DNA from 2 places in the Paenibacillus sp. Z3-2 genome. Region 1 is predicted to be linked to the other one. Evidence: riboswitches for the same ligand, from Rfam matches in the RefSeq annotation. Region 1 holds a riboswitch; the other holds the start of a gene.
The links. A riboswitch is a leader RNA that binds a small molecule or an ion and turns the genes downstream of it on or off. The one in region 1 is predicted to bind glycine.
Positions count from the first base shown of each region.

Region 1 (15,446 bases):
GTCTCCTTCATGGGGGCTTGCGGTTTTTTTCATGTATTCGGGCTGTACACGTGAATAACGAAGGAACATGAAGCAAGGAGAACAGAATGTCGTGATAATACCCATTATCGGCTCCAGAATACATTTGAGGAAAGAATTTGAAACATTTTGATGTTAGCTACGTATTTATTTACATGTGGAATGCTCAGTTAGAATGAATTTGCGGCAGAGGAGAGGAGGAACAGGGGATGGAGACAATTTATTGGGGGTGTCTAATCGGAGGAGCAATATTTGCGGTTGTCAGCCTTGTGCTGGGTGACTTGATTGATGGCTTGCTGGACGGAGCTTTCGAAATGCCAGGTCTTGATTTTTTCAAACCCGTTGTGTTAGCTGGTTCCATTACAACCTTTGGTGGGGCAGGCATTATGCTGACACGTTATAGTTCATTAAGTGCGATGTCCGGTCTAATATTATCCCTGCTTATAGGTATTGCTGCAGCCATGCTGGTATTCTTCGCATATATCAAACCGATGCGTAACAGCGATGTCTCCATTGCATTTTCAATGAAAGAGTTATCAGGCAAAATTGGGGAAATTACCATTCCGGTGCCGGAAAAAGGTTTTGGTGAAGTGATGATCCGCTTTGCATCCGGTAGTACGATTCAGACAGCATCCAGCTTTGAACACCTTCCCATTGCGGCGGGAGCACGTGTTGTCGTGGTGGATGTCGTAGATGGTGTACTGCGAGTGTCGGAATGGGATGAAAATGTACTTAAAGATTTATAAACTAGTCTAATCACCTAATTAGTTTAAGCACTCATCATGAATGAATAAGGGGAGAGATGTGGAATGGATTTAAATTGGGATGTGTTGTTGATTCCTGCAGTTGTTATTGGTGTGATTCTGATTTTGGGTTTGGCTTTCTGGGCGAGATACAAAACGGTTGGACCGGATGAAGCGATGATCGTTACGGGGTCATTCCTGGGTAGCAAAAATATATCCGATGATGATTCTGGCCGGAAAATTAAAATTGTTCGTGGTGGCGGTGCATTTATCCTGCCGGTATTCCAGCAATCCGAGTTTATCTCCTTATTGTCCCACAAGCTGGATGTCTCCACACCTGAAGTGTACACGGAGCAAGGTGTTCCAGTTATTGCTGACGGTGTCGCTATTATCAAGGTTGGGGGCGCTGTAGAGGACGTTGCTACGGCAGCTGAGCAATTCATCGGTAAACCTGTAGAAGCGCTGAGAAGCGAAGCACAGGAGGTACTGGAGGGGCATTTGCGGGCCATCCTCGGTACGATGACGGTGGAAGAGGTGTATCGGAACCGGGATCGATTTGCTCAAGAGGTTCAAGGAGTAGCAGCTAGAGATCTGAAAAAAATGGGACTGCAAATTGTCTCATTTACCATCAAGGATGTTCGTGACAAACAGGGCTACCTGGACGCTCTCGGTAAACCGAGAATTGCGGCAGTGAAGCGTGATGCCGAGATTGCTGAAGCGGAAGCAATGCGTGATGCGCGTATTCAAAAGGCTAATGCGGAAGAACAGGGCCAAAAAGCAGAGTTGCTGCGGGATACCAATATCGCCGAGGCAGCCAAAGAGAAGGAACTAAAAGTAGCCACGTTTAAGCGGGATCAGGATACAGCAAAAGCGGAAGCCGATCAGGCATACCATATCCATGAAGCGCGTGCGAGACAGACCGTGGTAGAAGAAGAAATGAAGGTTGAACTCGTTCGTAAAGAACGTGAGATCGATCTGCAAGAAAAAGAAATCGTCGTACGTGAGAAGCAATATGATGCCGAAGTGAAGAAAAAGGCAGAAGCGGATCGTTATGCGGTGGAGCAGGCTGCCGAAGCGGATAAAGCCAAAAGAATGCGTGAAGCCGATGCAGTACAGTACTCCATCGAAACACACGCCAAAGCAACAGCTGAACAGAAGCGGCTTGAAGGTCAGGCCATGGCGGATGCGGAACTTGCCAAAGGTACAGCTGATGCAGAAGTTATTCGTTTGCGTGGACTTGCCGAAGCAGAAGCGAAGGAAAAACTGGCCGAGGCGTTCCAGAAGTTTGGCGAAGCGGCTGTACTCGATATTATCGTCAAAATGCTGCCTGAGCTGGCTGGAAAAATTGCCGAGCCGATTGCATCCATTGATAAACTGACTGTGGTAGATACAGGTAAAGGAGAAGGTGCAGCGCGTGTAAGTAACTATGTTACGGAACTTATGGCGACGGCTCCAGAGATGCTTAAAAGCGTATCCGGCATCGATGTAGAGCAGCTGATTAAAGGCCTTACCAAGTCCAAAACACCTGCGCCGGTTGCCATTCAACAGAGCGAGGCTGTGACAACCCCTTCCATAATCGACAAGATTGTGGAAAGAGCTGGGGTTGACGAGTAACAACCACTTCCAATGTTGCGGTATACTCTATTGACCTTAAGGCGAATTTTTGTTACTTTTTAAGCGAGACGTCCGGCGCGGTTTGCCCGCTCCGGATGTCTTTTCGTTCGTAACAGGGTGTGACTTATCACACCTAAGATGGTGTGAAAAATGAGGTGCAAACAATGAGCAGCCTGCATGTAGATAAAGCGCTAAATAATAATGTAATCATTGCACAGCATCCTGATCATGGGGAAGTCGTTGTCATTGGTAAGGGCATTGGTTTTAACCGAAAACCGAGTGATCACATTCCACTGATGGCTGTGGAGAAAATGTTCATTTTGAAAAACCAGCAGGAGCAGGAGCAGTACAAGCAGCTTCTTCCACAGGTGGATGAAGCCTTGATCGAGATTATTAACGAAGTCATTACGTATATCGCAGAGCGTACGGACGTTCCTCTGAATGAACATATCCATATTGCATTAACCGATCATATTTCTTTCGCGTTAAAACGCAAGGAACAGGGAATTGTCATACAAAATCCATTTCTATATGAGACCCGCGAGATTTATCCTGAAGAATATCGGATGGGAGAATACGCTGTTCGTCTGATCAAGGAGAGAATGGGAGTAGACTTGGGGATGGACGAGATTGGTTTTATTGCCCTTCATATCTATAGCGCAATGACCAACCAAAATATATCCCAGGTACGTGAACATTCACAATTGATCACTGATCTGGTGAACGTGGTGTCTGACCAACTTGATTATTCGTTTGAAACGGAATCGCTGGACTACTCCCGTTTGCTCACTCATCTTCGTTTCGCCCTTGAGCGTGTACGCCGGGGGGACAAAGTCGAAGAACTTCATAAATTGGATTCGCTGCTCAAGTTGGAGTATCCGGAAATGTACTCGCTTGCATGGAAGCTGACCAAAGTGATGGAGAAAAGGCTGAAATTGCCAGTTTATCCCGCGGAAGTAGGGTATCTGACCATTCATCTGCAACGGCTGAATCAACGGAAGGAAGAAGAGAATAAGTGAAATCATTCCAGTGATGGAATGCGGGAATAATTTTTTTGGTGTAAAGGCTTGCAATGGATTAGAACTGGTGCTACAATGGTCTCCGTAATCAAGCAACTGAATTAACATAAGCGACGTGTTACTGACTCGATCAGGCATGAGTTAATAAGAGTGTGATTGTTCTTACCTTATACAGGGTATGCTATACCCCAAGGTTGGCACAGTTCACTTTATTAATTCATGCCTTTTTTTGTGTTCCCTTGCTTGCATAACAACATATAAACTTAGACGAAAGGGTGTAAGCGAAGCGATGTTTAAGAAGCTTTTTGGTGTATTACAAAGAGTAGGTAAAGCGCTCATGTTACCTGTAGCCATTCTGCCAGCGGCAGGTTTGCTGCTCGGAATCGGAAACATGCTGGTTAATCAAGACTTTTTGCAATATGTATCTGCACTCGACACCCCTTGGGTGAACTCGATCGCAACAATTATGATGAACGCAGGTCAGATCGTATTTGATAATCTGGCATTGCTGTTCGCCGTCGGTGTAGCCGTTGGATTGGCCGGTGGCGAAGGGGTTGCGGGTCTAGCAGCCATCATCGGTTATCTGGTCATGAACGTCACACTGGGTACCGCAGTAGGGGTTACCCCGGCAATGATCGGCGAAGTACCGGGTTATGCCAGCATCTTGGGTATCCCAACATTAAGTACAGGCGTGTTCGGAGGTATTATCATAGGTATTGCCGCCGCGCTGTGTTACAATCGATTTTTCAAAATCGAACTGCCGTCTTACCTGGGTTTCTTTGCAGGTAAACGATTTGTTCCGATTATCACTTCGGTTGTTTCCCTCTTAATCGGGTTGCTTCTCGTGATTATCTGGCCACCGATTCAAAATGGATTGAATGCTGTGTCTCACTTCATGGTAGATACAAGCCCGACATTGTCGGCATTTATCTTCGGTGTCGTGGAACGGTCATTGATTCCGTTCGGTCTTCACCACATTTTCTACTCCCCATTCTGGTTTGAGTTCGGTGAGTACGTGAACAAAGCTGGAGACGTCATTCGTGGTGACCAGCAGATCTTCTTCAATCAATTGCGTGATGGTGCAAACCTCACAGCGGGAACGTTCCAAGTTGGTAAATTCCCGTTCATGATGTTCGGTTTGCCAGCGGCCGCTCTTGCGATGTACCATGAAGCAAGACCGGAACACAAAAAGTATGTTGCAGGCATTATGGGTTCGGCTGCGCTGACCTCGTTCCTGACAGGGATCACAGAACCACTTGAATTCTCGTTCCTGTTTGTAGCGCCAATCCTGTTTGCAGTACACTGTATCTTTGCAGGTTTGTCTTTCATGACCATGCAAATTCTGGGTGTCAAGATCGGTATGACCTTCTCCGGTGGGTTCATTGACTTCCTGATCTTCGGTATTATTCCGAACCGTACACCATGGTGGAACGTTGTTATCGTCGGCTTGATTCTTGCGGTAATCTACTACTTCGGATTCCGATTAATCATTCGCAAATTCAATCTCAAAACACCAGGACGTGAAGAGGCAACGCCTGAAACTGCGTCTGGCGGAAGCTCCGGTTCAACGGATGAGCTGCCGCATAACATTCTCGAAGCTTTTGGTGGTAAGGAGAATATCAAACATCTGGACGCTTGTATTACTCGTTTGCGGATTGAAGTCAATGAGAAATCCAATGTGAAAAAAGATCGTTTGAAGCAATTGGGTGCATCTGGTGTGCTTGAAGTGGGTAATAATGTTCAAGCCATCTTCGGAACACGTTCCGATACGATTAAAACTCAAATGCAGGATATCATTGCAGGACGAACACCAGCACCAACGCCAGCAGCTGCTAAACCGACTCCAGAAGAGGAGAAGGCTCAAGGTGAACAAGGCGAGCGTATCGTTGCTGAGGATATCGTAATGCCAGTTAATGGTGAGTTGCTGGACATTTCGAACGTACCTGATCCGGTCTTTGCTGAAAAAATGACAGGTGACGGATTCGCTATTTTGCCACATGATGGCACAATAACATCTCCTGTGTATGGTAAAGTGTTTAATGTATTTCCAAGCAAACACGCCGTGGGCATCATGTCCGACGGAGGCAAGGAAGTGCTTGTTCATATAGGTGTCAATACGGTGAAGCTGAAAGGTCAAGGCTTTAACGTACTGGTGCAGGAAGGTGATCTGGTATCGGCGGGTCAGCCGATTATGGAAGTGGATCTGGAGTATGTCAAAGCGAACGCTCCATCGATCATTTCACCAGTTATTTTCACCAACCTGCCAGAAGGCTCCACAGTGACCTTGAAGAAGAGTGGAGTGCTCAAAGTTGGCGATCAGCCAATCATTGAGATAAAATAAGAAGTGTTACGACGATGGCAAGCAAGTGTAAATATATGCAATGCCTAAACCAAATTACTGAAAGTGAGATGATTGTAATGCAACAAACATTTAGAATTACAGACGAAGATGGTATCCACGCACGTCCGGCGACAGCCCTGGTTAATACAGCTAACAAATTCAAAGGTGCAGAATCCTTTGCAGAAGCTAACGGTAAAAAAGTAACTTTGAAATCCATCCTGGGTGTTCTTTCCCTCGGTTTGGAACAAGGCGACACCATCAGCATCATCGTTGAAGGCGAAGGCGAAGCTGAAGCTCTTCAAGCTTTGACTGACGTTATGGTTAACGAAGGGTTGGGCGAAATTAATGCTTAATGTCTCCGGGATCGCGGCTTCGGCGGGTATTGCTATCGCCAAGGCGTTTATCTTGGAGCATCCTGATTACTCTGTAGAAAAACGCCAAATTACCGACGTTGACGCAGAGATCGCGAAACTCGACTCAGCTCTGGGCAAGTCCCAGGCTGAGCTTGAGGCGATCAAAGAGCGCACTTTACAAGAGCTTGGCGAGAAAAAAGCAGAGATTTTTGCTTCGCATTTGCTCATTTTGAATGACCCGGAACTGATTGATCCGGTTAAAGCTAGAATTGCAGATGACATGATCAATGCAGAATTTGCTTTGAACGAAACGGCATCGCAATTTATCTCCATGTTTGAGAACATGAAGAGTGCTTACCTGCAGGAACGTGCTGCAGATATGCGTGATGTTACCAAACGTGTGCTAAATCACTTGCTTGGTATCGACTTCATGAGTCCAGCTGAGATCAATGAAGAAGTGATCGTGCTTGCGGAGGATCTGACGCCTTCGGATACGGCACAACTGAACCGTCAATTTGTTAAAGGTTTTGCAACCAACATTGGTGGTCGTACTTCTCACTCGGCGATTATGGCTCGCTCTCTTGAGATTCCGGCTGTCGTTGGAACCAAGGACATCTTGGCTCAAGCGAAACAAGGCGATATGATTATTGTTGACGGTCTGGATGGTCACGTACTGGTTAACCCTACAGATGACGTTATTGCTGAATACCGTGCCAAACAGGAACAGTATGATGCACAACGTGCAGAGTGGAGAAAACTTCGTGATGAGCCAACGGTAACGGTAGACAACGTTCATGTTGAACTTGCAGCCAACATCGGTACACCGAATGATGTAACGGGTGTTCTGGAGAACGGCGGCGAGGCTGTAGGCCTGTACCGTACCGAGTTCCTGTACATGGGCAGAGACAAGCTTCCTTCCGAAGACATTCAGTATAATGCTTACAAAGCGGTACTGGAAAAAATGGAAGGTAAACCTGTCGTTGTTCGTACACTCGACATCGGTGGAGACAAAGAGCTTCCATACCTGGATCTGCCAAAAGAAATGAATCCATTCCTCGGCTTCCGCGCAGTTCGTCTGTGTTTGGACCGTCTGGATATCTTCCGTACACAATTGCGTGCATTGCTGCGTGCAAGCGTACATGGCAACCTGCGTGTGATGTTCCCAATGATCGCAACACTGGGTGAATTCCGTGAAGCAAAAGCTGTCTTGCTCGAAGAGAAAGAGAAGCTGGTTGCTGAAGGTATTGCTGTTTCTGACAGCATTCAACTCGGAATCATGGTCGAAATTCCTTCGACTGCAGTTCTGGCGGATCAATTTGCCAAAGAAGTGGATTTCTTCAGTATCGGAACGAACGATCTGATTCAATACACCATGGCTGCTGATCGTATGAACGAACGAGTGGCTTATCTGTACCAACCGTATAACCCGGCCATTTTGCGTTTGGTTAAAATGGTTATCGATGCAGCGCATCGTGAAGGCAAATGGGTTGGCATGTGTGGTGAGATGGCAGGAGACGAAACTGCAATTCCATTGCTGCTCGGTCTTGGATTGGATGAGTTCAGCATGAGCGCAACATCCATTCTGCCAGCTCGTAGTCAGATCACCAAGCTGTCCCGTGCGGATATGCAGGAACTGGCTACCAAAGCTTTGGATATGCAAACGGCTGAACAAGTCGTTGAATTGGTTCAAAGCATTCAAGCGTAATTTTGCCGGGGTATCCTCCGGATTTGAGGTTTTTCTTTTTCCGATAATGAGCTGCGTTCATGCAGCGATTTTGCCGGTATCCGCGAATCATGTGGATATCGGCTTTTTTTGTTGGGCGAATGTATAGGAAATAAAGGGGAGTACGAGGAGAGAGAGCCTGTAATGTATAGCCAAAAAATGCTCTTACTGGTGTAGTTAACATCAGCAAGAGCATGGATTAGAAACTCACTTAGTTTAACTGCAAGCGCAGTTCAGTACAGGTTTACGGGCTGCGGTAGTCTCATCGAGTCGAGTAACCGGTGTGCCATAAGGTGCGTTCAGTACCAGTTCTGGTGTCTCTTCTGCTTCTTTGGCAATCCGTATCATCGTATCAATGAATCCATCCAACGTTTCTTTACTTTCGGTTTCTGTCGGCTCGATCATAATGCATTCTTCGACGTTAAGCGGGAAGTACACGGTTGGTGGATGATATCCAAAATCAAGCAATCGTTTGGCAACATCCAGTGTACGCACACCATACTGCTTCAGTCCCCGTCCAGACATGACGAATTCATGTTTACATACGCCTGGATATGGAATCTCGTAGTAAGGGGTGAGGCGGGCCATCATATAGTTGGCATTCAGTACCGCGCATTCAGAAACACGGCGTAAGCCTTCCGGTCCATAGGTGCGAATGTAGGCATAGGCACGTACCAAAATACCGAAGTTACCGTAGTAGGCTTTCACCCGGCCAATGGATTGATCGCCTTCACGATCGAATGCATACATACCGTCATCATTTTTGATCACCATCGGCTTAGGCAGGAACGGAACCAGACGGCTCTTCACGCCGACTGGTCCGGCGCCAGGTCCACCACCGCCATGAGGCGTACTCATCGTTTTGTGCAAGTTCAGATGCACCACGTCAAAGCCCATATCACCCGGACGGGTAATGCCCATAATGGCATTGGAGTTCGCGCCATCGTAGTACAGTAAGCCACCAGCCTGGTGTACGATGGATGCAATCTCCTGAATGTCTTTCTCGAACAAACCAAGTGTATTCGGGTTTGTCAGCATCAATGCTGCCGTATCCGAACCGACGGCTGCACGGAGTGCGTCCAGATCAACCAGTCCGTCTGCCCGGGATGGAATCGTTACAGTATCAAATCCTGCAACGGTTGCACTTGCCGGGTTGGTACCATGCGAAGAATCGGGCACGATGACTTTGGTACGTTGTTCGCCACGACCTTCGTGGTAGGCACGAATCATCATAAGTCCCGTCCATTCTCCATGGGCACCCGCGGCGGGTTGCAGGGTCACCGCATCCATACCTGTCAGACCTGCAAGGTCGTTTTGCAACGTATATAACAGTTCAAGTGCACCTTGAATGCTGGATTCATGCTGGTACGGATGAATTTTGGCGAAACCATTATAACGTGCAACATCCTCATTAATCTTTGGATTGTATTTCATCGTACAAGAGCCCAGTGGATAGAATCCGTTATCTACGCCGAAGTTGCGGCGGGACAGAGCAGTATAGTGTCGAATAACATCTACCTCGAACACTTCCGGCAGTGCCGCTGCTTCTGAACGGAGCATTTCCCGGGGAATCAACGCATCGACAGCTTGACGAGGAACGTCACATTCTGGCAGGGAATAAGCGACACGTCCAGGGCTGCTGAGTTCAAAGATCAATGCTTGCTCCGATGCAGGGGATAAGGTTTGTGCGTTGAATTTTTCTGTCACAGATTGAGCTGAAGTGGAGACAGAGGTACCCGTTTCCGATTGTCCTTGTGCCGGTGTTGTCGTCGTTTCCTGAGTCACAGCGATCCCTCCAATGCTCGTGCGAATTCGTCAATCTCTTCCTTACTGCGTCGTTCGGTAACAGCAATCAGCATATGTCCGGCAAGCTCCGGATAATTACGTCCGAGTTCGTAGCCACCAATGAAACCCTCATCTAGCAGTTTCAGCTGAAGTGCATCCACGTCTGTTCCTTCAGGAAGCTTAATCACAAACTCATTGAATGTTGGTGCATTAAACGTCAGGCTAACTCCAGGAACCGCAGTTAATGTATTCAGGGTGTAATGACTCTTTTGCAGATTCAGATCGGCTACATCGATCATTCCTTGTTTCCCCATGATAGACATATAGACTGATGCGCTGAGTGCAAGCAAAGCCTGGTTGGAACAAATATTAGATGTCGCCTTTTCGCGGCGGATATGCTGTTCACGTGCTTGCAGTGTAAGTACAAAACCGCGCTTGCCGTTGCGATCTGTGGTCTGGCCTACAATTCGGCCAGGAATTCGGCGCATATGAGGCTGGGATACGGCGAAATATCCGCATGTCGGGCCGCCAAGTGAAGCGGCGATACCGAGGGGCTGCGCATCGCCTACTACGATGTCAGCACCCAGCTTGCCTGGAGCTTCCAGCAGACCCAGCGATAGCGGGTTAGCACTTACGACGAGCAGACCCTTGTGCGCATGCACGAGGTCAGCGGCTTGCTTCACATTTTCCACGGCACCGAAGAAGTTCGGACTCTGGATCATGACAGCAGCGGTATCGTCTGAGATGGCGGCTTGCAGGGCATCCCAGTCAGTGACGCCATCCTTATAGCCAATCTCGACAATCTCCAAACTCAATCCGTGCGCATACGCCTGCAATACCTGACGTGCTTCCGGATGAACGGTACGGGATACGATGAGCTGTTTGCGACGAGTTGCCGCTGCGACCAGATTACCTGCTTCCGCAAAGGCCGTTGCACCGTCATACATGCTGGCATTGGCTACAGCCATACCGGTTAATTCACAGATGTAGGACTGGAATTCGAAAATGGCCTGTAGTTCACCTTGGCTGATCTCAGGCTGATAAGGTGTGTAGGCAGTGTAGAACTCGGAACGGGAAATGACATGATTGATGACGGAAGGAACATGATGATCGTATATGCCTGCACCGAGGAAGCTGGCATGTGTTTCGAAATTGGCGTTGGCGCCAGCCTGTTTGGACATGTGACGTGTCAGCGCATATTCATCAAGTTTGGAGGATACGGGCAGCTCGCCCTGATAACGAATCTCCTGCGGAATGTCCTGAAACAGATCATCCAGTGTATCCACACCGATGGTTGCGAGCATGGCGCTCTGATCCTGCTCGGTCATGGGAATGTAACGGTGCTTGCTCATGCTTGATCAACTCCTTGGGTAGGTGTCTTTGACGTACGTATCCGTTTATGAAAAGGGGTCTTCACGACCACGGCTTTCAGCTTCTTGCCGCGGATCTCAATCTCAAGCGGGGTTCCGAGTCCAGCATGTTTGCTGTCGATGAGGGCAAGCCCCAGATTACGCTTCAATGTAGGTGATTGCGTACCTGTCGTCACTTCGCCAATCTGTACGCCTTCGGCGTAAATCGGATAGTGGGGGCGGGGAATGCCACGCTCCAGCACTTCGATACCGACCAGTTTGCGGGCGGGACCGTCATTTTTTTGTTGTAACAAGGCTTCGTGTCCGATAAAGGGTCCAGCGTTCAGCTTCACAAACATACCTACGCCAGCTTCGAGTGGAGAGATGGTTGCCGACAATTCCTGTCCATACAGAGGGAGCCTTGCTTCAAAGCGCAGCGTATCCCGGGCACCGAGACCTGCTGGTACAAGTCCGTGACCTTCTCCAGCCTGCATTAATCCATTCCAGACCGCAGAGGCTTGGTCCGCAGATACATATAGTTCAAATCCATCTTCACCGGTATAACCAGTACGGGATAACAGCAATTTTACTCCACAGACTTCGGCATTCTGCACAAAACGAAATGGTTCAATGGTGGATACATCCGTATCTGTAACTTTTCCGATAATATCTACAGCCAGTGGACCTTGCAGGGCGAGCAGCGCCGTCTGCTCCGAATCGTTGGTCATGCTTACACCAGGGATCAAGTGCTCTTGCAGCCATGCCCAATCCTTGTCGATGTTGGAGGCGTTAACCACGAGCATATACTGCTGATCTTCCAGCTTATACACGAGCAGATCATCCACCACACCGCCATTCGGATAACACATCAGGGTATACTGGGCTTGACCGGGAACCAGCGTGGTCACATCATTGGTCATCATTTGTTGCAAAAATGCTTCAGCCTGCTCACCCTGTACTGTGAATTCGCCCATATGGGATACATCGAACAGTCCAGCGCGCTCGCGTACCGCTTCATGTTCTTTCTGGATTCCGCTAAATTGTACCGGAAGCTCCCAGCCTCCAAAATCAATGCACCGTACGCCTTCATATTGCTGATATAGTGGGAAGAGTGGTGTTCTAAGCAAATCGGACATCAAATCACCTCGTCATGGGCCGTCAGCCGGCCGAATATGCAATCGTGGATCAATGAACCAGGGTATTTTTAAATTTTCATCTAGAGACCTTTAGTGGGTAAGTATGATAAGGCAGCTATGACAGCGCCGATCTGAATCCTGTTTTTCGTTTTTTGGGAAAAAGGAAAAGGACAGGCCAAAGAACCGGCATGCCAAGTAGCACGCTGTATTCTAAGGCTCTGTCCCTTGTACCTGAGAGTTACCCCGCCGCGTCGTACAGCAGGTTTCCCCTTGGGTGATCATAACGCCCGCACAGGGCGAATAGATGCTCTCCAGAGTTGCGTCCCGTAAAAGTCCTTTTGCCTGAGAGATTCACCTCCGCTTATCGGTGGTTTACTCCTTCGGCGTTACCTCATGTACATCCCGAGTCGGGTGTCGCGGGTAATCTCTCCCTTTACATTCATCCGCGGGTATAACATAGTCCAATAAACACGTTTACTCCTCTCATTAAAACGTGAATCCACTATCGATGTCAAGAACGATATCATAGAAAGTGATTAAAAACCGAATATTTAGTATAGTTTTAATATAATTGTTCGTGTATTTAAAAAGACTACGCTTACTATTCTAATATTCACCAGTATATGTAGAAAGAGTGTATTCAGGTTACGGTTTGAGGAGGGGATCAGCAAATAAATTGTAAGGTATCTTGACATTTGATTCATAAATATCATACGCTATGTTCTGGGAAAAAGGTTAAGGTCAAAGATCGCATGCACTCATTAATGAAAAGCGAGGCGGATATCGATGAGCGAATTGAAAAGTGATTTCCTGTACAGTGAAGAGCACGAATGGGTGCAAACCGTAGGGGAGGATACTGTACGTATTGGCATTACCGAGTTCGCGCAGCATCAGCTGGGTGACATTGTGTTTGTGGAATTGCCTGACCTTGAATCCAATGTAAAAGCAGAAGACAGCATTGGAACGATCGAATCGGTCAAAACGGTGTCGGACTTGTTTTCTCCAGTCACTGGTTCAATCATTGCGGTGAATGATTCGTTGCAGGACTCACCTGAACTGGTAAACAGCTCTCCTTACGAGGAAGGCTGGATGATCGAGATTCGTGTTGAGGGAGATCTGTCTGCAGCGTTGTCCACATTGATGAATGCAGATGCGTATCGCAAACATACCGAAGAATAGAATCAATGAACTTGTACTTATTAACATATGTTATTACAAAAATGAGATGTGCTTCGTGTTATTGCGACCTGTGTGAGCTTGATGCTTGCACAGGTTTTTTTGTGTTTTCCAAGGAACGATGTGAATACTGTTTAAGCAGATTGTGGATGCAAATTGTCTGATTAGATCAAGCTATAGGGTAGAAAATGATTTTGGAAATGATAAAAGTCATAGGCAAGAAAAGCCTTATGTACCAATGAGTTCAGCCATTATGCATAGATAAAAACGATTACATAACCTAATGTTGTCATCATTGTTCATGACGAAAGTACGCTTTCATTTCATTGAACAGGAGAGCATTCTCGCTTAGGATTACAGCAGGGGAGAAATGATACCCCTTTCATAATCATAATCACTTGATCCAAGGAGGATAATACAATGAGTAATTTGGACCAATCGTCCAATTCCAAAGGTGGGCTACGGGTTGGTGTTCAGCGTTTTGGCCGATTCCTGAGTGGTATGGTCATGCCGAATATGGGAGCGTTCATCGCCTGGGGATTAATTACGGCTCTGTTCATTCCAACAGGCTGGTACCCTAACGAGACGCTTGCACAGCTAGTCGATCCGATGATCAAATATTTGCTGCCACTGTTGATCGGTTACACCGGGGGTACGATGGTGCATGGTCAGCGTGGTGGTGTCGTGGGTGCCATTATGACCATTGGGGTCATCGTGGGTAGCGATATTCCGATGTTCCTCGGGGCCATGATCGCTGGACCTCTGGCAGCATGGATCATCAAAAAATTCGATAAATCGATCGAAGGTAAAATTAGAGCCGGATTTGAAATGCTGGTTAACAACTTTTCAGCCGGTATTATTGGCGGAATCTTGGGCATATTTGCGCTACTGGGCATCGGGCCTGCTGTAGAAGCAATTAGCAAAGTATTGTCTGCCGGAGTGCAAGGCTTAATGAATCTGGGTTTGCTGCCGCTGGTCAACCTGATTATCGAACCGGGTAAAGTATTGTTCCTGAACAATGCAATCAACCACGGTATTCTTACACCCATTGCAACAGATCAAGCGAGAGAATTAGGGCAATCCGTATTATACATGCTTGAATCCAACCCGGGTCCGGGACTTGGTATCTTGCTTGCTTATTGCTTCTTCGGACGCGGAATGGCCAAATCTTCTGCACCAGGTGCCGTTATCATTCATTTCTTCGGGGGAATTCATGAGATCTACTTCCCTTACATTCTGATGAGACCGATTCTGATTCTTGCCGCAATTGCAGGCGGTGTTGCAGGAACATTAACATTCATGCTTACAGGCGCAGGGCTTGTCTCAGCACCATCACCGGGTAGTATTATCGCTTATTCCCTTTTAACACCAAGAGGTGGATACCTCCCAATGCTCGCTGGGGTTCTTGTAGCAGCGGTTGTTTCCTTCCTTGTAGCAGCATTGTTGCTGAAAACGGGTAAACAAAAAGACGAAGATCTGGAGTCCGCATCCAGTCGGATGAAAGACATGAAGAGTCAAGGAACCGTGCCAAACGCTGGCATTACGGCTAACCAACGTGAAGCAGACAGAGCTGCGGATATGGCTTTTTCTACAGTGAAAACAGATGTGAAGAAGATTGTCTTCTCCTGTGATGCAGGTATGGGATCGAGTGCCATGGGCGCTTCCATTCTACGCAAGAAGATGAAGGCCGAGGGGATTGACGTTACGGTGACCAATACGGCCATCAGTGATATCCCGCCGGATGCAGATGTGGTGATCACACAACAAGTATTAACAGATCGTGCCCGCTCTGTGGCACCGAATGCAGAACATATATCCATCGACAACTTCCTAAAAAGCCCGGAATATGATGCGCTCGTTGAACGTCTGAAGTAATTGCAAGCATTCGTTTTCCCTGAGCCGGAGGCTGAGATATGAGTATTACCAAAAGACAACGTGAAATCGTGGAGTTTCTGCTGGAGCATCCACATGAGGTCACTGCCGGCGAAATTGCCGTTGAAGTAAAAGTCAGTACCCGAACCGTTCACCGCGAGCTGCAAATGATTGAACAATGGCTTGAACCTTTGGGGATGAGACTGGAAAAAAAATCAGGAACCGGAATCCGAATTGATTCCGGTTCGGATGATCTGACTGCATTGCGACAGCAACTGGAGGGTAAGGAATATGTAGAGTTTACGCCAGAAGAGCGT
Region 1 is NZ_CP096397.1:5,019,397-5,034,842, reverse strand. It holds gene M1D71_RS22510 (hypothetical protein) at 228-764, shown strand; gene M1D71_RS22505 (flotillin family protein) at 828-2,375, shown strand; gene glcT (glucose PTS transporter transcription antiterminator GlcT) at 2,540-3,394, shown strand; gene ptsG (glucose-specific PTS transporter subunit IIBC) at 3,684-5,735, shown strand; gene M1D71_RS22490 (HPr family phosphocarrier protein) at 5,813-6,088, shown strand; gene ptsP (phosphoenolpyruvate--protein phosphotransferase) at 6,081-7,793, shown strand; gene gcvPB (aminomethyl-transferring glycine dehydrogenase subunit GcvPB) at 8,028-9,518, opposite strand; gene gcvPA (aminomethyl-transferring glycine dehydrogenase subunit GcvPA) at 9,593-10,948, opposite strand; gene gcvT (glycine cleavage system aminomethyltransferase GcvT) at 10,945-12,081, opposite strand; glycine riboswitch at 12,298-12,398, opposite strand; glycine riboswitch at 12,402-12,524, opposite strand; gene gcvH (glycine cleavage system protein GcvH) at 12,868-13,260, shown strand; gene M1D71_RS22460 (PTS mannitol transporter subunit IICB) at 13,678-15,132, shown strand; gene M1D71_RS22455 (BglG family transcription antiterminator) at 15,171-15,446, shown strand, end outside.

Region 2 (15,446 bases), 2.1 Mb from region 1:
TACCATTGTAGAAAGCCAAGTGAATTACAAGATTCATGACATTAACTATTTTGCAGATGCCATTGATTCAGCCCTCATTAAAGGAGAGAACGATAGTCCTGAGGTTCAGGTGAAACTGGAGCAATATCTGGGCTTGCATCCGGATGCTCTGAACATCTTTGTAGGAACCCAAGAGGGAGTTATGGTGCGGGGTAAGGCCAAGACTGGAAATGCTCAAGAGGCCAATTATGATCCTAGGGAGCGGGAGTGGTACAAACTTGCGATGGAGAAGCCAGGTGCACCCGTCGTATCAGCTGTATCCGTTAATACGGACGGCGTTGCCGTTGTATTTATCTCCAAAACATTAAAAGACCAATCCGGTGTGGTCGGTTTGTCTCTGGATCTGACAGATCTGCAAGAGCAGGCATCCATTAAGGTGGGTAAAGAAGGCTACGTCATGATTATGGATGCGAACAAAAATTATGTCGTATCCCCTGTAGTAGATGCAGGTACGCCGGAAACGAGTGGATTGCTGGATGAAATGTATGAAGGTCCGGAAGGTCAATTCGAATACGTATTCAACGATCAGCCGAAGATGATGATTTTCTCAACGAATGAAGCAACGGGCTGGAAAATTGCTGGCACGATGCTCAAGAGTGAAATAACCGATGCGAGTAAGGACATTCGCATGGCTACATTTATAGTTATTCTTGCGGCCACGTTCCTTACGCTCATCTTTATTATCTGGTTCACGCGTTCCATGCTGCGTCCAATCAAACGACTGCAGGAATCAGCCAGAGCTGTAAGTAAAGGTGATCTGACTGTAAAAATGGAAACAGGACGCAAAGATGAAGTCGGTGATCTGGCGAAGTATTTCGAGCGTATGGTTGATAATCTGCGGATGATGATTCTCGGTGTACAGGAAACGACAGAGCAAGTGTCAGCTTCTTCTCAAGAATTGTCTGCCAGTGCAGAACAAACCACCAAAGCGATTGAACATTCAACATTAGCCATTCAGGAACTGGCTGAAGGTGCAGAGCAGCAAGTGAACAGTGTGAGAGACGGATCTGGACAGATGAGCCGAATGGCAGAAGATGTTCGGGTGATGTCGGAACGTGTGCAATCGATCACAGCCAATATGCGTAATACGTCCGGAGCAGCTTCTTCTGGGAATGAGGCAGCAGGACAGGCTGTTGTGCAGATGAACAGTATTCAGGAAACGGTGGAACAGCTCGGAACGGTAGTCCGGTCTCTGAATGCCCGTTCGGTTGAGATTGGCAGTATGGTTGATGTTATCGCATCGATCTCCAAACAAACCAACTTGCTCGCATTGAATGCTTCCATTGAAGCGGCAAGAGCGGGGGATGCGGGTCGTGGGTTTGCTGTTGTAGCTGGAGAAGTGCGTAAACTGGCAGAAGAATCCGGTAGCTCGGCAGGGCAGATCGGTGAGCTGGTACACAATATCCGTCAGGACATGGATGCTGCTCTTATCGCCATGAATGCTGCTCAGACGCGAGTGGGAGAAGGCATTGAGGCTGTGAATACATCAGGACAATCGTTTGCCCAGATTCGGGAGGCGGTGGAAGATGCTGTTCATACATTGGATGACTTGTCCGAAACAACGAAGCAGCTGGAGAGCGCTGCATCCCACGTTGCCAAGGCAATGAGCGACATTTCCAATGTGACCCAGGAATCGGCTGCGAATACAGAATCCGTGTCTGCATCTTCGCAAGAACAACTGGCATCGGTAGAAGAGATTGCATCATCCTCAGCACATCTGAATAGCATGGCAGAACAATTACAAGGACTGCTCGGCATGTTCAAGATGGTGGAGGATACACCCAAGGATAAGAGTAGCGTTAATCCTGATATGGGGATAGCGAAACCTACTATATAAATTGAACTAAACGTTTACACGAAACGGAGAGGATAGAAAGAACCTGAAGAAGCGGAGCTAAAAGCTTTCTGCAAGAAAGCTACTTCGGAAGCATATACATCGCCTTATCCCCGGATTTACCCTTTATAAAAGGAATCAAAAAAATATGGGGATAACAGCGATCGGAAGGTTGTTCTGTCATCGGAGTGTCCAGTGTAAATTCTTTAGTTCAACTTTCTTCCGCGCATAGTGCGGTGCAATGATCTATGCCAATTCATTGGTTCCGATCTGGGTCCCAAAATGATCCCGATTGGATCACTTGCCCATTGCTGTGGCTGCACGTGCTGTCCCGCAAAGGTGTGAAGATAACATAGAAGAAACAAGTCTCTTTCTCCATTAAAGAATTTACATCAGGTCAGCCTATTATAGGGCTGGCCTTCTTTGCCTACACCCCAGGCAGGAGATTGAAATGCCTAAGATCCAACGAGCGCTGACACAGCGAAGGGAACGGAACGATTGTGGAAAAGCGAAGCGTTCGCCTTTATCCCCGGATGTATTCCTTGGGAATAGTAAATCATATAGATACGGGGATAACAGCGATTGAAACAACGTCCGTTCCCGAAGCGGCCACTTCAGCGCAAAGTGAATCCCAAATATTTCAAAATGCTGCCGACATTTTTAACATTGCGTTTACAAAACACTGATTTTAAGATGACATACTGAAACTACAATGAGTAAAGAGTTGATGGTGAACAAACAAATTCACAAAACGCCATCACTACATTGGGGGAGGAAAACAAAACATGTTTAAAAAGTTGCCGTTTATTTTGATGACCTTAACGTTCGTACTGGTACTCGCAGCATGCGGATCGAAGAATGACGCTGGTACAGAGGGTGCCGCAAGCAATGGATCGGGAGAAGCTGCTACTGAGCTTAGCGGTAACATTCTGGCAGTCGGATCGACAGCATTGCTACCTCTGGTAGAACAAGCTGGACAGAAATTTATGGCAGTTGATGAATATAAGAACGTAACGGTTCAAGTTCAAGGTGGCGGTAGTGGTACTGGTTTGACACAAGTATCTGACGGACAAGCTACAATCGGTAACTCTGATGTATTTGCAGAAGAGAAGCTGGAGGACGAAGCCAAAGTAAAAGAACTGGTTGACCATCAAGTAGCGGTTGTAGCTATGGCACCAGTTAGCAACAAAGATACAGGTGTAGAAGATTTGACGAAGCAACAACTGATCGACATTTTCTCCGGTAAAGTAACGAACTGGAAAGACGTTGGTGGTGCGGATCAAGCAATCGTTATTGTAAACCGTCCGGGTAGTTCAGGTACTCGCGCGACATTTGAGAAGTATGCACTTGGTGCAAAAATGGATGATATCCCAGGTTCAATTCAAGAAGATTCTTCTGGTAACGTAAGAAAATTGGTAGCTGAAACACCAGGTGCTATTGGTTACCTTGCCTTGTCTTACTTGGATGACAGCTTGCAAGTGTTGAAATACGAAGGTGTAGAAGCAACAGTTGAGAACGTAGAAGCAGGAACTTACCCAGTATGGGCTTACGAGCACATGTATACGAAAGGTAAGCCAGATGCAGCAACACAAGCATTCTTGGACTACATCTTGAGTGACGAAATTCAACAAAATGACGTGACAGAACTTGGATACATTCCAATGTCAGGTATGAAAGTAAAACGCGATGCAGCAGGTAATGTGATTCAATAATCTTTGAACTTGCGCATACGGCGAAAGAGGCGGACTTAGGTCCCGCCTCTTTACGCGGTTTGCTCTGAAATAATCCCATATTTTGCATTAATTCTACTATAGAAGGATGGTTGTTATGGAACAGACCGAAGGGGGAACGGTAATGAATAACAAGTTGAAACCGCGCCGGCCCTTAAAAGAGAAACATTATTGGGAAGAGTGGACGGGACGGATCTATACGTCGATTTGTGTCGTTTTCCTGATCGTTGTCATGTTTTCCATTGTTTATTTTGTAGCGTCCAAGGGACTATCAACATTTTTCCAAAATGGAATAAGCATAAGTGAATTTCTTGGTGGGAAAACGTGGAATCCAACTGGAGAACCTGCTTTCTACGGGGCATTGCCGTTCATTACAGGTTCTTTCATTACAACCTTGCTTGCAGCAGTGATCGCAAGTCCGCTTGGCTTGTGTGCAGCACTCTTCATGACAGAAATTGTCCCGGGTAAAGGGAAAAAGATATTGCAACCTGCGATTGAGCTCTTGTCTGGAATTCCGTCCGTTGTGTACGGATTTATAGGTCTGAGTGTTATCGTACCCTTACTGCGCAGTATCTTTGGTGGGACAGGCGTCGGGATTGCAGCCGGATGTCTTGTTCTCGCTGTAATGATTCTTCCTACGGTGACAAGTATTATGGCAGATGCATTGTCCGCTTTGCCAAAAGGATTGCGTGAATCCTCGTACGCACTGGGTGCCACTCGTTGGCAAACCATCTACCGTGTCATTATTCCAACGACCTTGCCTGCTTTGTTGACAGGTGTCGTTTTGGGTATGGCCCGTGCTTTTGGTGAGGCACTTGCTGTGCAGATGGTTATCGGTAATGCACCGCATGTTCCAACATCCTTGCTCGAATCGGCTTCAACATTAACAAGTGTAATTACACTCAGCATGGGTAACACCACGATGGGTTCTGTTCATAACAATGCACTGTGGAGTATGGCGCTTGTCCTGCTGGTGATGACATTTGTCTTCGTCATTCTGGTTCGCCTGCTTGAAAGGAGGAACCGGGTATGAAAATGAAGGCAAAGACGGTAGATAAAGTTGCAACATCCGTTATCGTTGTATTGGCCCTGTTCATTGTTATTCTATTGCTCGGTCTGCTTGGATTCATCATGTTTAGAGGAATTGGACATATTAGCTGGAACTTCCTGACAAGCGCACCACAGTTGCTTAAGGGTGGCGGCGGAATTGGTCCACAGCTCTTTAACTCCGTATTCTTGCTAATTCTGACCTTGATTGTTACCATTCCACTCGGATGGGGCGGCGGAATTTACATGGCGGAATACGCCAAACCAGGCAGGATCACCAGCTTCATTCGTCTGGTCGTTGAAGTATTGTCATCATTCCCTTCCATCGTTATCGGTTTGTTTGGTCTCTTATTGCTTGTAAATACATTTGGTCTTGGTTTCTCCCTGATCTCGGGTGCCTTGGCTCTGGCGATCTTTAACTTGCCACTGATGGTACGGACAACGGAGCAGGCTTTCCGGGCCGTTCCGAAGGAACAGAAGGAAGCAGGTCTGGCGCTTGGACTGTCCAAGTGGAAGATTATCACTTCTATTCTGCTGCCTGTAGCATTGCCGAGCTTGATTACGGGTACGATCCTGGCTTCTGGCCGGATCTTCGGTGAAGCAGCCGCGCTGATGTTCACCGCAGGTATGAGTAGTCCACCATTGGACTTTACAGATTGGAATCCGACGAGTCCAAGATCACCGCTTAATCCTTTCCGTCCGGCAGAGACACTTGCTGTCCATATCTGGAAAGTGAACAGTGAAGGCATTGGGCCAGATTCCAAAGAAGTGGCAGCAGGGGCATCCGCCGTGCTTGTCATTCTCGTACTGGCGTTCAATCTAAGTGCACGCTGGATCGGCCGGGTTGTATTCCGCCGCATGACAGCTTCGAAATAAGGAGGAACCAACATGGCCATACCTTTTGGTACGGAACAGTTAAGCATATATTATGGACATTTCCAGGCGGTCAAGCAGATCAGCCTGACGTTTCCCGAAGCAAGCGTAACGGCTCTTATTGGACCGTCTGGTTGCGGTAAATCCACATTCCTCCGGTCGCTTAACCGGATGAACGACGAGATTGCCGGTTCCCGCACAGAGGGACATATCTGGATGGACGGTAACGATCTGAATGAGCCTGGAACCGATGTAATCAAGCTTCGCCAGAAGATTGGCATGGTGTGGCAGAAGCCGAATCCTTTTCATAAGTCCATCTACAACAATATCGCGTTTGGCCCCCGCTACCGCGGTACGAAGAGTAAGAAGGCACTGGATGAAATTGTGGAAAAAAGCTTGCGCCGTGCTGCGCTCTGGGATGAAGTGAAGGACAGACTGCATGAGTCAGCTCTGTCTCTGTCCGGCGGACAACAGCAGCGTCTATGTATCGCTCGCGCTTTGTCTGTTGAACCACAGATTCTGCTGCTCGATGAGCCGGCATCTGCCCTTGATCCAGTATCCACGGGTAAGGTTGAGGAATTGATTACCGAGCTTAAGAAAGATCTGCGGATTGTCATTGTTACCCATAACATGCAGCAGGCGGCACGTATCTCGGATTACACGGCTTATTTCTATCTGGGAAGTATGGTTGAGCACGGGGATACAGAGCACATTTTCACGAACCCGGACAATCGCCTAACGCAAGAATACATTATGGGACGTTTCGGTTAATTGGATCATGGAGTGTAACATAGAGTAATAGAGATAAAGAAATAAATAGAGATAAAAGAAAGCACAATGCCTGGACGATTGTTCGGGGGTTGTGCTTTTTTTAATTTATAATTTTGGGAGATTTTCTGTATGCGGAATAAACATTATGCTACGATATTTAGTATGAAGAGAACGTTTACATAACTCCGAAGGAGATGTTGATAATCACTACGGATAAGATGTCTTATGACCACATGGCAACTGATATCATACAGAACTACACGATTGAAAAACCTGTCGTTTCCTATATTCGTCACAACGAGAATCTGACGTACCATGTCGTGGATGAAGCGAGCGGGCAGAAGTATCTGTTGCGTATACATCAAGCCGCATATGCAAGTATGTCAGGGATGCAACATACGCTTCCTGCACTGGAAGCGGAGATGAACATGCTCTACGAATTAAACGAAACCACAGCATTGCGTGTGCAGTACCCTGTACGAAATGCATCAGGCGAATGGGTAACGGTATGGACAAGTGAAGCGGGGGAAGAGATCTGTTGTACAGTACTGGAGTGGATTGAGGGCAGGGACATCCAGCAGGGAGAGCGCCTGACAACAAAGCAAATCAATGACCTGGGTGCTCAATTGCAGACGCTTCATCAATGGGGTCGTGTACAGGAAACATCTGAAGAGGCTTGGGGTACGGATGAAAGCACTGGGATGAGTGGAGTTCATCAAGGCGACGGCGGGCAAAGGCAGACAGCTCAGATGGCTGTCCGCCCAGCCTATGGAAGCATCCAAGAAAATAATGTGATGCTGGAGCAACTGAAGGAAGGCGTCAGACTTGGGATTTTTACCACAGAAGACTTTGATCTGCTTCGAGAGACGTTCGAGAACATTAATGAGCAGTTAGTAACGTACCCACAGCATGCGGAGACATGGGGAGTCATTCATGGGGATATTACCCGCAATAATCTGCTGATAACAGATCAGGGTATATCTATGATTGATTTTTGTCTATACGGGTATGGGTACTATCTTTTTGATGCTGGAGGAGCAGCACTTATGTTCAACCGGGAGGAGCGTCAACAGTTTCTATCTGGTTACACGAAACAGAGTGCACCGCTAACGGATCGGGATATCCGGTTAATGGAAGGGTTCATGTTGATCTTCACACTGGGTTATTATGCCTTTCAGATGGCGAATGAATCGAGACACGAGTGGATGAAAGACCGCATGCCGAAGCTGTGCAGCAAGTATTGTAAACCCTATGTACAGAACGAGAGCATCTTCTATGAGTTATGAGGTGTTTCCTTTTTGAGGAGCTATAACTTAGGATTAAGATTGTGAATATTACCTGGGCGTCCTGAACAATCGGGGGGCTCTTTTTGCATGCATTAGATAACAATCGTAATGGACATTTATGAAGAAAGTATAAACTCTGCGGAGAGCCAACATTTCTTAGCTACAATACAGTCATGGGAGGATGAAGCAGCGATGAGAGACAGCGAGAATATATTGCTGGTGGAGGATGATCCGGAGATTGCCCGAATTTTGAGAGATCATCTACGTCATGAGGGTTATGGGGTAACTTGGGCATCAAGCGGTTTGGAGAGCTGGGAAGACTTTAGGGAGGGGACCTATCAATTAGTCCTGCTGGATCTGATGCTGCCGGAGATGGATGGGTTCACTGTATGCAAAAACATTAGGCTGATCAGCGATGTTCCGCTGCTCATGATGAGTGCTCGAATCGAGGAAGAGAGCAAAGTCAGGGGGCTTGGGTTGGGAGCTGACGATTATATTACGAAGCCCTTCAGTCTAACAGAACTTACAGCTCGCATTAAATCTCATCTGAATAGGTACCGCAGATATCAGGGCGTAGAGCCGGATTCGACAGATCGGCAGTATAACGATGGGTTATCGATCGATTATCTGAATCAGCGCGCACAGCTTCATGGAAAACATGTGGCACTAACCAACAAGGAATGGGCTTTGCTCATACTGCTTGCCTCTCATCCGGGCCGGGTGTTTACCAAGGCGGAACTGTATGAACATGTCTGGGGTCAGCCAGAGGCGGGGAACTCGAGTACAGTCACAGTTCATGTGAAGAGCCTTCGGGCTAAGCTTGGTGACGAGCCCCATCATCCACGCTGGATTCAGACGGTGTGGGGCAGTGGCTACCGGTTCGTGGGAGAGCCTGAGGAATGAAGCTGAAGTACTGGTTAATGCTTGCCTTCCTCATTGTAATGCTGCTGCCTGTCGTTGCTGGGTGGGCGCTGTACTCCCTGTATAACTATTACAATGATCAGCGTGCCGTAACGGAATATGTAGAGTTGTCCGGACAAATGGCCCCTATTGAAATGGCTTTATCTGACCCGGGACTGTACCGGCTACAATCACCTGATGCCTTCGCTGCACTCTCCGAATTGGAGAATGGTCGGGTGAACTTTGATCTGTATTTACCAACAGGGATTCGGGTGTATACATCGGGGGGGAGTACATGGTCTGCTGGAGCTTACACCGTTGGGGGTACGGAGCTGTATCGTAATTTGTACAACTTACAGATTCGTCATCGCACATTCTCACTGAAAAAACCCGTGTGGGAAAAAGGTGAGTTGGTTGGCATTTACGAAATCGTCATGCTGCGTGGAGATTGGCTGGAAGGCATATCCTTGCGGACAACCTGGGTCTTGGGTCTCGCTGCTGCTTTCTTTATCCTGTTATACGGTACAGTGCTGCGGCTTCTATCCCGAAAGCTCTTTCGGCCGATGAAATATCTCATAGAACGAATGGATGCTTTTGCACGGGGAGAGGCTGCTCCGGATGTGGTACCTGTTCGTCATGATGAAATGGGCACATTGCTCCAACAGTTTGATGCAATGCAAGACAAGATCAGACAAACTCAGGCTGATGTGGAAAGGGAGCAAAAAGAAAAAGAGCTCATGATTGCCTCGTTATCCCATGATCTGAAAACACCGTTGATGTCCATTAGTGCCTATACGGAAGTACTTAACGGTGATCGTCAACTGGAACGCCTTGAAAGGCAGGAATATCAGGATGTGCTGCTCGGGAATGTGGAGCGGATGAAACAGATGATTAGTGAACTTGAGATGTATACGGCGCTGGGTTCCAGTGAATCGGAGATGGCCATGGTTGAGGTGGAAGGTGAGGAGTTTTTCGATATGCTGCTTGGGAGCTATGAGGGACTTGCCGAGCGTGGGCAGATTGACGTGAAGATGGATGTCCGCACAGATCAACTGTACCGAGTTCATCCCGAACAACTGATGCGCCTGACAGATAATCTGATAAATAATGCACTACGCCACACAAGGACGAACGGTGTAATGGGACTAGGGGTTATTGCTTCAGATGGGGAGCTCCCAGAATGGATTATTCCCTCGCTTGGAGATGAATTGGATAACTACAGGGCGGGGGCAACATTGATCATAGTACAAAATGAAGGTCCTGCTATTCCTGAAGAACAGCTCATTCGTATCTTCGAACCCTATGTTCAACACCAGAATCAGGAGGAGAAGACGTATGCAGGTGGTTCGGGATTGGGATTGAGTATAGCCAAACGGGTTGCAATAAAGCACGGAGGGGATATGCGCATGTGGTCATACGAAGGATATGGAACGCTGGCAGCATGCCGATTGCCTGAACATGGAGAATGTAAACGCAGAGAGGATGGGTAAGATGATGAAAAAAGGATGGATGATGCTGGGTACTGCTTTGCTTGCAGGCGCCCTGCTTGGAGGTTGCGCGGAGAAGGATATGCTGGCTATGTCAGGAGACGATATGATCGAGAAGGTTGTCTCAGCAGAAACAGAACCTGCCTCATATTATGCGGAAGGTGTGATGAAGATATGGGCGGACGACAAGCTGACTAACACCATGCAAATTAAGGAATGGGTAGATGGTGAAACTGGACGAAAGCGCACGGAAACATCCGAGAATGGCAATGTCAGTTACGCAGTTAATAACGGAAAGGAGATCATCCTTTATGAAAAAGAAACAGGAGCAGCATATTCCATGGATGCATCATCCGTGTCACAACAGCCTAATCAAACCCAGAAACAAATATTGGTTGATCAACTAGAGCGGTTACGTACTACGCATAATGTGAATATGATGGGACAGGAGAAACTTCATGGACAGGACGTCATTCATATTGAATTGACACCAAAAGAAGAAGGCGCATTCTCCATATCTTCAGAGTATTGGGTAGACCCCAAAACGTGGATGATTGTCAAAGTAAACAGCGCGTATGGGGATGGAAAATCAGAAATGGTCTATGATCCGATTCAGTATGACCCTGAATTCACAAAGGATACTTTCGTAATTGACATCCCTAAGGAGGTCGATGTGAAGGACTTGAACGATATGATGCAGAATTCCGAAGTGACCCTGGAGGAAGCGGAAAAAGCGTTGGAACAGCCGTTCCTACAGGACATGAGTGGAGAATTCGAACGATCACGGATCGAAATGTCTACGTTGGGCGGTGAGCTGAGCAGAGATGAAGTAACCTTGTATTATGTACGTGACGACAAGGTAGAAGTCAGCCTGACGGTATTCAAGATGCCGGAAGAAAATGTGGACGATACACTTTTGCCGGATGAAGCCAAGATTAAGGTTCGTAACACCGAGGGTTCATATATGAAGAGCATTCGGAACATATCATGGAGTGAAAATGGCTTGCGGTACTCCGTCATGGGTGAAAACGAAGGATGGACGAAAGAGAAGCTTCAAGCTTGGATAAATGAATTGAAGCTGCCTAATCATTCCTAATGAGTGATAAAGATGATAATTATACGTCACTTTTATTGACATATAATGTGTAGCATATTAATCTGTAAGTATATGTACCAGATATGATTCAGATATGATCCAATTGAATAGAAGACATACGTTCGATGTGAGTTGAACGAGGAAGTGAATATAAGCGGATGATAACGAGCGGGAGAGACCTGGGTTAGCCGAGCAAAAGGGCTAGTGTTCAGGCACCGAAGGAGCAAGCTGCTGTGCACCCGGCGCAGTGGTTAATCTCTCAGGTAAATGTACCATCGTTGGACGCAACTCTGGAGAGTGCGCGAACTGCGCCACCCAAGGGGTATATGATCAGTTAGCCCGGTGACCTTGCCTGTAATCGCAGGGATTCACCTTGTCCTTGGACACTGCTGGTCATGAAACTCTCAGGTATCGAGGACAGAGAGAGGGCCTGAGGCCTTCTTCTGTCCTTTTTTTGATGTCATCATTCAGTAAAAAAAACATTGTGGAATGGGATCTGGATGGAAATGACGAATACAATTGGAGGGTTACAAGGTGCGATTTAAAGATGTTTTTTCAATTATTGGCCCGTCGATGACGGGGCCTTCAAGTTCACATACAGCTGGAGCGGCAAGGTTAGGGAGAATTGCTCGCCAGTGGCTCGGTTGTACGCCGGATCGGGCGCGACTGACGCTGTACGGTTCATTTGCAGATACGTATCAGGGTCACGGCACGGATCTGGCACTGATCGGCGGTCTGCTGGACTATGTCACAGACGATCCGCGTATCCCGGATGCAGAGCAATACGCAGAAGAAGCGGGCATGGAGGTTGAGTTTTATACAAGCGGCCTGCCTGCTCCGCATCCGAATACGGTCAAAATTGAGTTATGGCATGGAGAACGTACCTGCTCCTTGATCGGGGCTTCCATTGGTGGCGGCAGCGTATCGGTGCATGCGATGAATGATTTTCGTGTCCAGATCAGTGGTGAATTCCCTACACTTGTTCTGCGGCATGCTGACAAAGCAGGCGTACTTGCGTCAGTGACGTCTACGATCAGTTCATCGGGAGTTAACATCGGCTATATGCAGGTGGATCGGAAAGCTCGGGATGGTGAAGCGCTGACGGCAATGGAGATGGACGGCGTGCCTAATCCGGATATGTTGAAGCGTCTGCGTTCGCTCGACCATGTACTGGACATTCGTGTCATTGATTTGAAGAGAGGAGTTGATTCGGATGCGGTTTAAACATTTGCACGAACTGAATACGATCTGTACCGCGGAATCCAAAACCATTGCTCAACTGATGATTGAGGAGCAGGTCCAGGAAACGAATACGCTTGAAGCGAACGTGGTGCAGCAGATGTCGGACTATTATCAAGTGATGAAGGAAGCAGTACACAAGGGATTAACGGAAGATACCACATCACGGAGCGGGTTAACGGGTGGAGACGGCAAGAAAATGGCCGAGTATATTCGCAAAGGTGAGACTTGCTCTGGTGATGCTTCTGCACTTGCGATGGCGTATGCCCTGTGTGTATCCGAAGTGAATGCTTCCATGGGCCGCATCGTGGCAACACCAACAGCCGGTTCCTGCGGCATTATTCCTGGTGTGTTTATCAGTTCACAGGAGCGGTTTGGCTGGACGGACGAACACTTGGTTAACGGGTTGTTCTGTGCTGGGGCAATCGGTTATGTTATTGCGAACAATTCATTTATTTCCGGTGCCGAAGGTGGCTGTCAGGCGGAAGTGGGTTCTGCGATTGGTATGGCTGCGGGTGCCATGGTTGAACTGCGTGGAGGTACACCGGAGCAAGTCGTTCATGCTGTTGGCTTGGCGTTAAAAAATACACTGGGCCTCATCTGCGATCCAGTCGCAGGCCTCGTCGAAATTCCGTGCATCGTCCGTAACGGACTGGGTGCCGTCACAGCACTGGCTGCGGCCGATATGGCATTGGCCGGTGTGCGTAGTGCCATCCCGTCAGACGAAGTCATAGACGTCATGCTGGAAGTAGGCAGTGCGATGCCGAGCCGTCACCGGGAGACAGCCCAAGGCGGATTGGCTCAGACACCAACAGGCCGCAAAATGATGCAAAAGCTGGCCAAACCGAAAGCAAAACGTGCAGAGCCGGAAACACCTGATTCTCAGGTTTAATCTGACAACAGGCCGTGCCGAGAAAATAAGCTGTGACATGTGCATAACGGCTAATCCCAAAACAAGCGTCCGCAAACCTGAATCCAGGTCATGCAGGACGCTTGTTTTGGGATTAGGTGAAACTAGGATGTATTTCATAAATATGTTGACAGATGTATGTGTATTAAGATGATGATCTCTGACTCACAGCCGTACTCAGTACAGCATATCCATACGCAGGCAATTCAATGGCAAGCACGCCATCATCCTTGGCAGTACGATGGTTTCCGCCGAATAGCTCTGTCCATTCCCCGTCACCTGCTTCCAGTTCGACAATAGCTGTCTCCTCTGAACGATTGAACAAGATCAGGATGCGTTCCTCATCATCTTGCCGTTCGAGTACCAGTTGGCTGCCGTCGGGGCGAGCCTGCAGGAAACGAATGGTGCCTTCCGCACGCAGGGCAGGATGAGCATGACGTAGTGAGATCAGTTTCTGATAAAAGTCGAGCAACTCCCGGTCCTGCTTCGCTTCGTCCCATTCCATGCATTTCCGGCAACCCGGATCTTGTTCGCCGTCCATTCCAATCTCGTCTCCGTAATAGATGCACGGAGCACCCATGTAACTGAACTGGAATAACGCAGCCAGCTTCATCTTGCGCTGATCGCCCTCACACAGGGTGAGCAGACGCGGGGTATCGTGGCTGTCCAGCAAGTTGAATGCTACTTCGCTGGCCTGAAGCGGATAGCGGGATAACTGTCGACCGATGGAGTTGGCGAACTGTTCGGCATGCAGCGTATTTTTCACAAAAAAGGCATTCACGGCATCGGTAAACGGATAGTTCATGGAAGCATCGAACTGATCGCCCTGCAGCCAGGCAGAGGACTCATTCCAGACTTCACCCAGAATATAGGCTTCCGGATTAGCGGCCTTGACTACACGACGGAAATCACGCCAGAAGGCATCATCCACTTCATCCGCGACATCCAGCCGCCATCCGTCCGCACCCACTTCCTTGATCCAATACTCGGCAACCTCCAACAGATAGGCCTTAACCTCGGCATTCTCCGTATTCAGCTTCGGCATGTGCGCTTCGAATCCGAATGTCTCATACGTAGGAATGCCATCCTTCACATCCAGCGGGAATTCGTGTACATGGAACCAGTCCTTGTATTGGGATTGTTCTCCGTTCTTCTGCACATCGACGAATGGTGCAAAGGTCTTCCCGGAATGATTGAACACGGCGTCCAGCAATACACGAATCCCACGCGCATGGCATAGCTTAACCAGTCGTTTCACGGTATCTGCGTCACCGAAGTGGCGATCTACCCGCAGATAATCTTCTGTATCATATTTATGATTGGTCGTTGCCTCGAAGATGGGGGTGAAGTAGATCGCATTGATGCCGAGTTCACTGAGATAATCGAGATGGTCGATCACGCCCTGAAGATCACCACCGAAGAAATTAAACGGTGTTGGCTCGCCGCCCCAGGGTTCTACATTGTCCGGATTGATCTCAGGATTGCCGTTGGCAAATCGTTCGGGGAAAATCTGATAGAATACCGCATCCTTCACCCATTCAGGGGGTGTGAATACGGCCCCGGCATGAATGTAGGGGAATTGGAACATGCGACTTGGATCGTCCGGTTCTTCTTCCTGGAAGCCCGTCTCGGTCATCCAGATCTGTTCGTCTCCGTCTTGTAATAGAAAAGAGTACTTCAGCCGATGGTATGGAGGCTTCACTTCACCTTCGTAATAATCGAACATGGAGTCTGTCGTAAACTTGGTTAAAGGAACCAGGGCTTTGGTTTCATCCCACGCATATTTATCCCCGGTCAAGGCATGTACTTCGGTCAGATCATTCTTTTTGGAACGAAGACGCAGGCGGATTGTATCCTGATCGTAGGCATAGGCCCAGTTCCGCTTCGGTTGATGATAGATGGCTTCGAGCAGCATTTTAGTTCCCTCCCGTTATTTATAAACATGTTATGTACTTCGTGGACTGGTATGACATGACATCACGCAAGCTAATGATTAAGATATAATTAACCCAACTGGTGTAGAAAGGAAACGAATACGCGTATGAAAACCAAACTGTTATACATTGAAGATGACACGGAAATTGCAACATGGGTAAGAGCTGATCTGGAGGAGCGCGGTTATGAAGTGATCTGGCTCGGAAGTGGTGAAGGTGCAGCTGAAGCTGTTGTTGGCTGCTCATTGATCATTCTGGATGTCATGCTGCCAGGGCTGGATGGATTCACAGTCGGACAGC
Region 2 is NZ_CP096397.1:467,107-482,552, forward strand. It holds gene M1D71_RS02315 (methyl-accepting chemotaxis protein) at 1-1,876, shown strand, start outside; gene M1D71_RS02320 (phosphate ABC transporter substrate-binding protein) at 2,659-3,585, shown strand; gene pstC (phosphate ABC transporter permease subunit PstC) at 3,701-4,636, shown strand; gene pstA (phosphate ABC transporter permease PstA) at 4,639-5,526, shown strand; gene pstB (phosphate ABC transporter ATP-binding protein PstB) at 5,539-6,294, shown strand; gene M1D71_RS02340 (phosphotransferase enzyme family protein) at 6,528-7,580, shown strand; gene M1D71_RS02345 (response regulator transcription factor) at 7,773-8,483, shown strand; gene M1D71_RS02350 (ATP-binding protein) at 8,480-9,970, shown strand; gene M1D71_RS02355 (LolA family protein) at 9,972-11,063, shown strand; glycine riboswitch at 11,223-11,347, shown strand; glycine riboswitch at 11,352-11,486, shown strand; gene sdaAB (L-serine ammonia-lyase, iron-sulfur-dependent subunit beta) at 11,598-12,287, shown strand; gene sdaAA (L-serine ammonia-lyase, iron-sulfur-dependent, subunit alpha) at 12,277-13,194, shown strand; gene M1D71_RS02370 (alpha-glycosidase) at 13,358-15,127, opposite strand; gene M1D71_RS02375 (response regulator transcription factor) at 15,254-15,446, shown strand, end outside.
Region 2: linked by a shared signal. The riboswitch ahead of sdaAB (L-serine ammonia-lyase, iron-sulfur-dependent subunit beta) and the one ahead of gcvT (glycine cleavage system aminomethyltransferase GcvT) in region 1 are both predicted to bind glycine.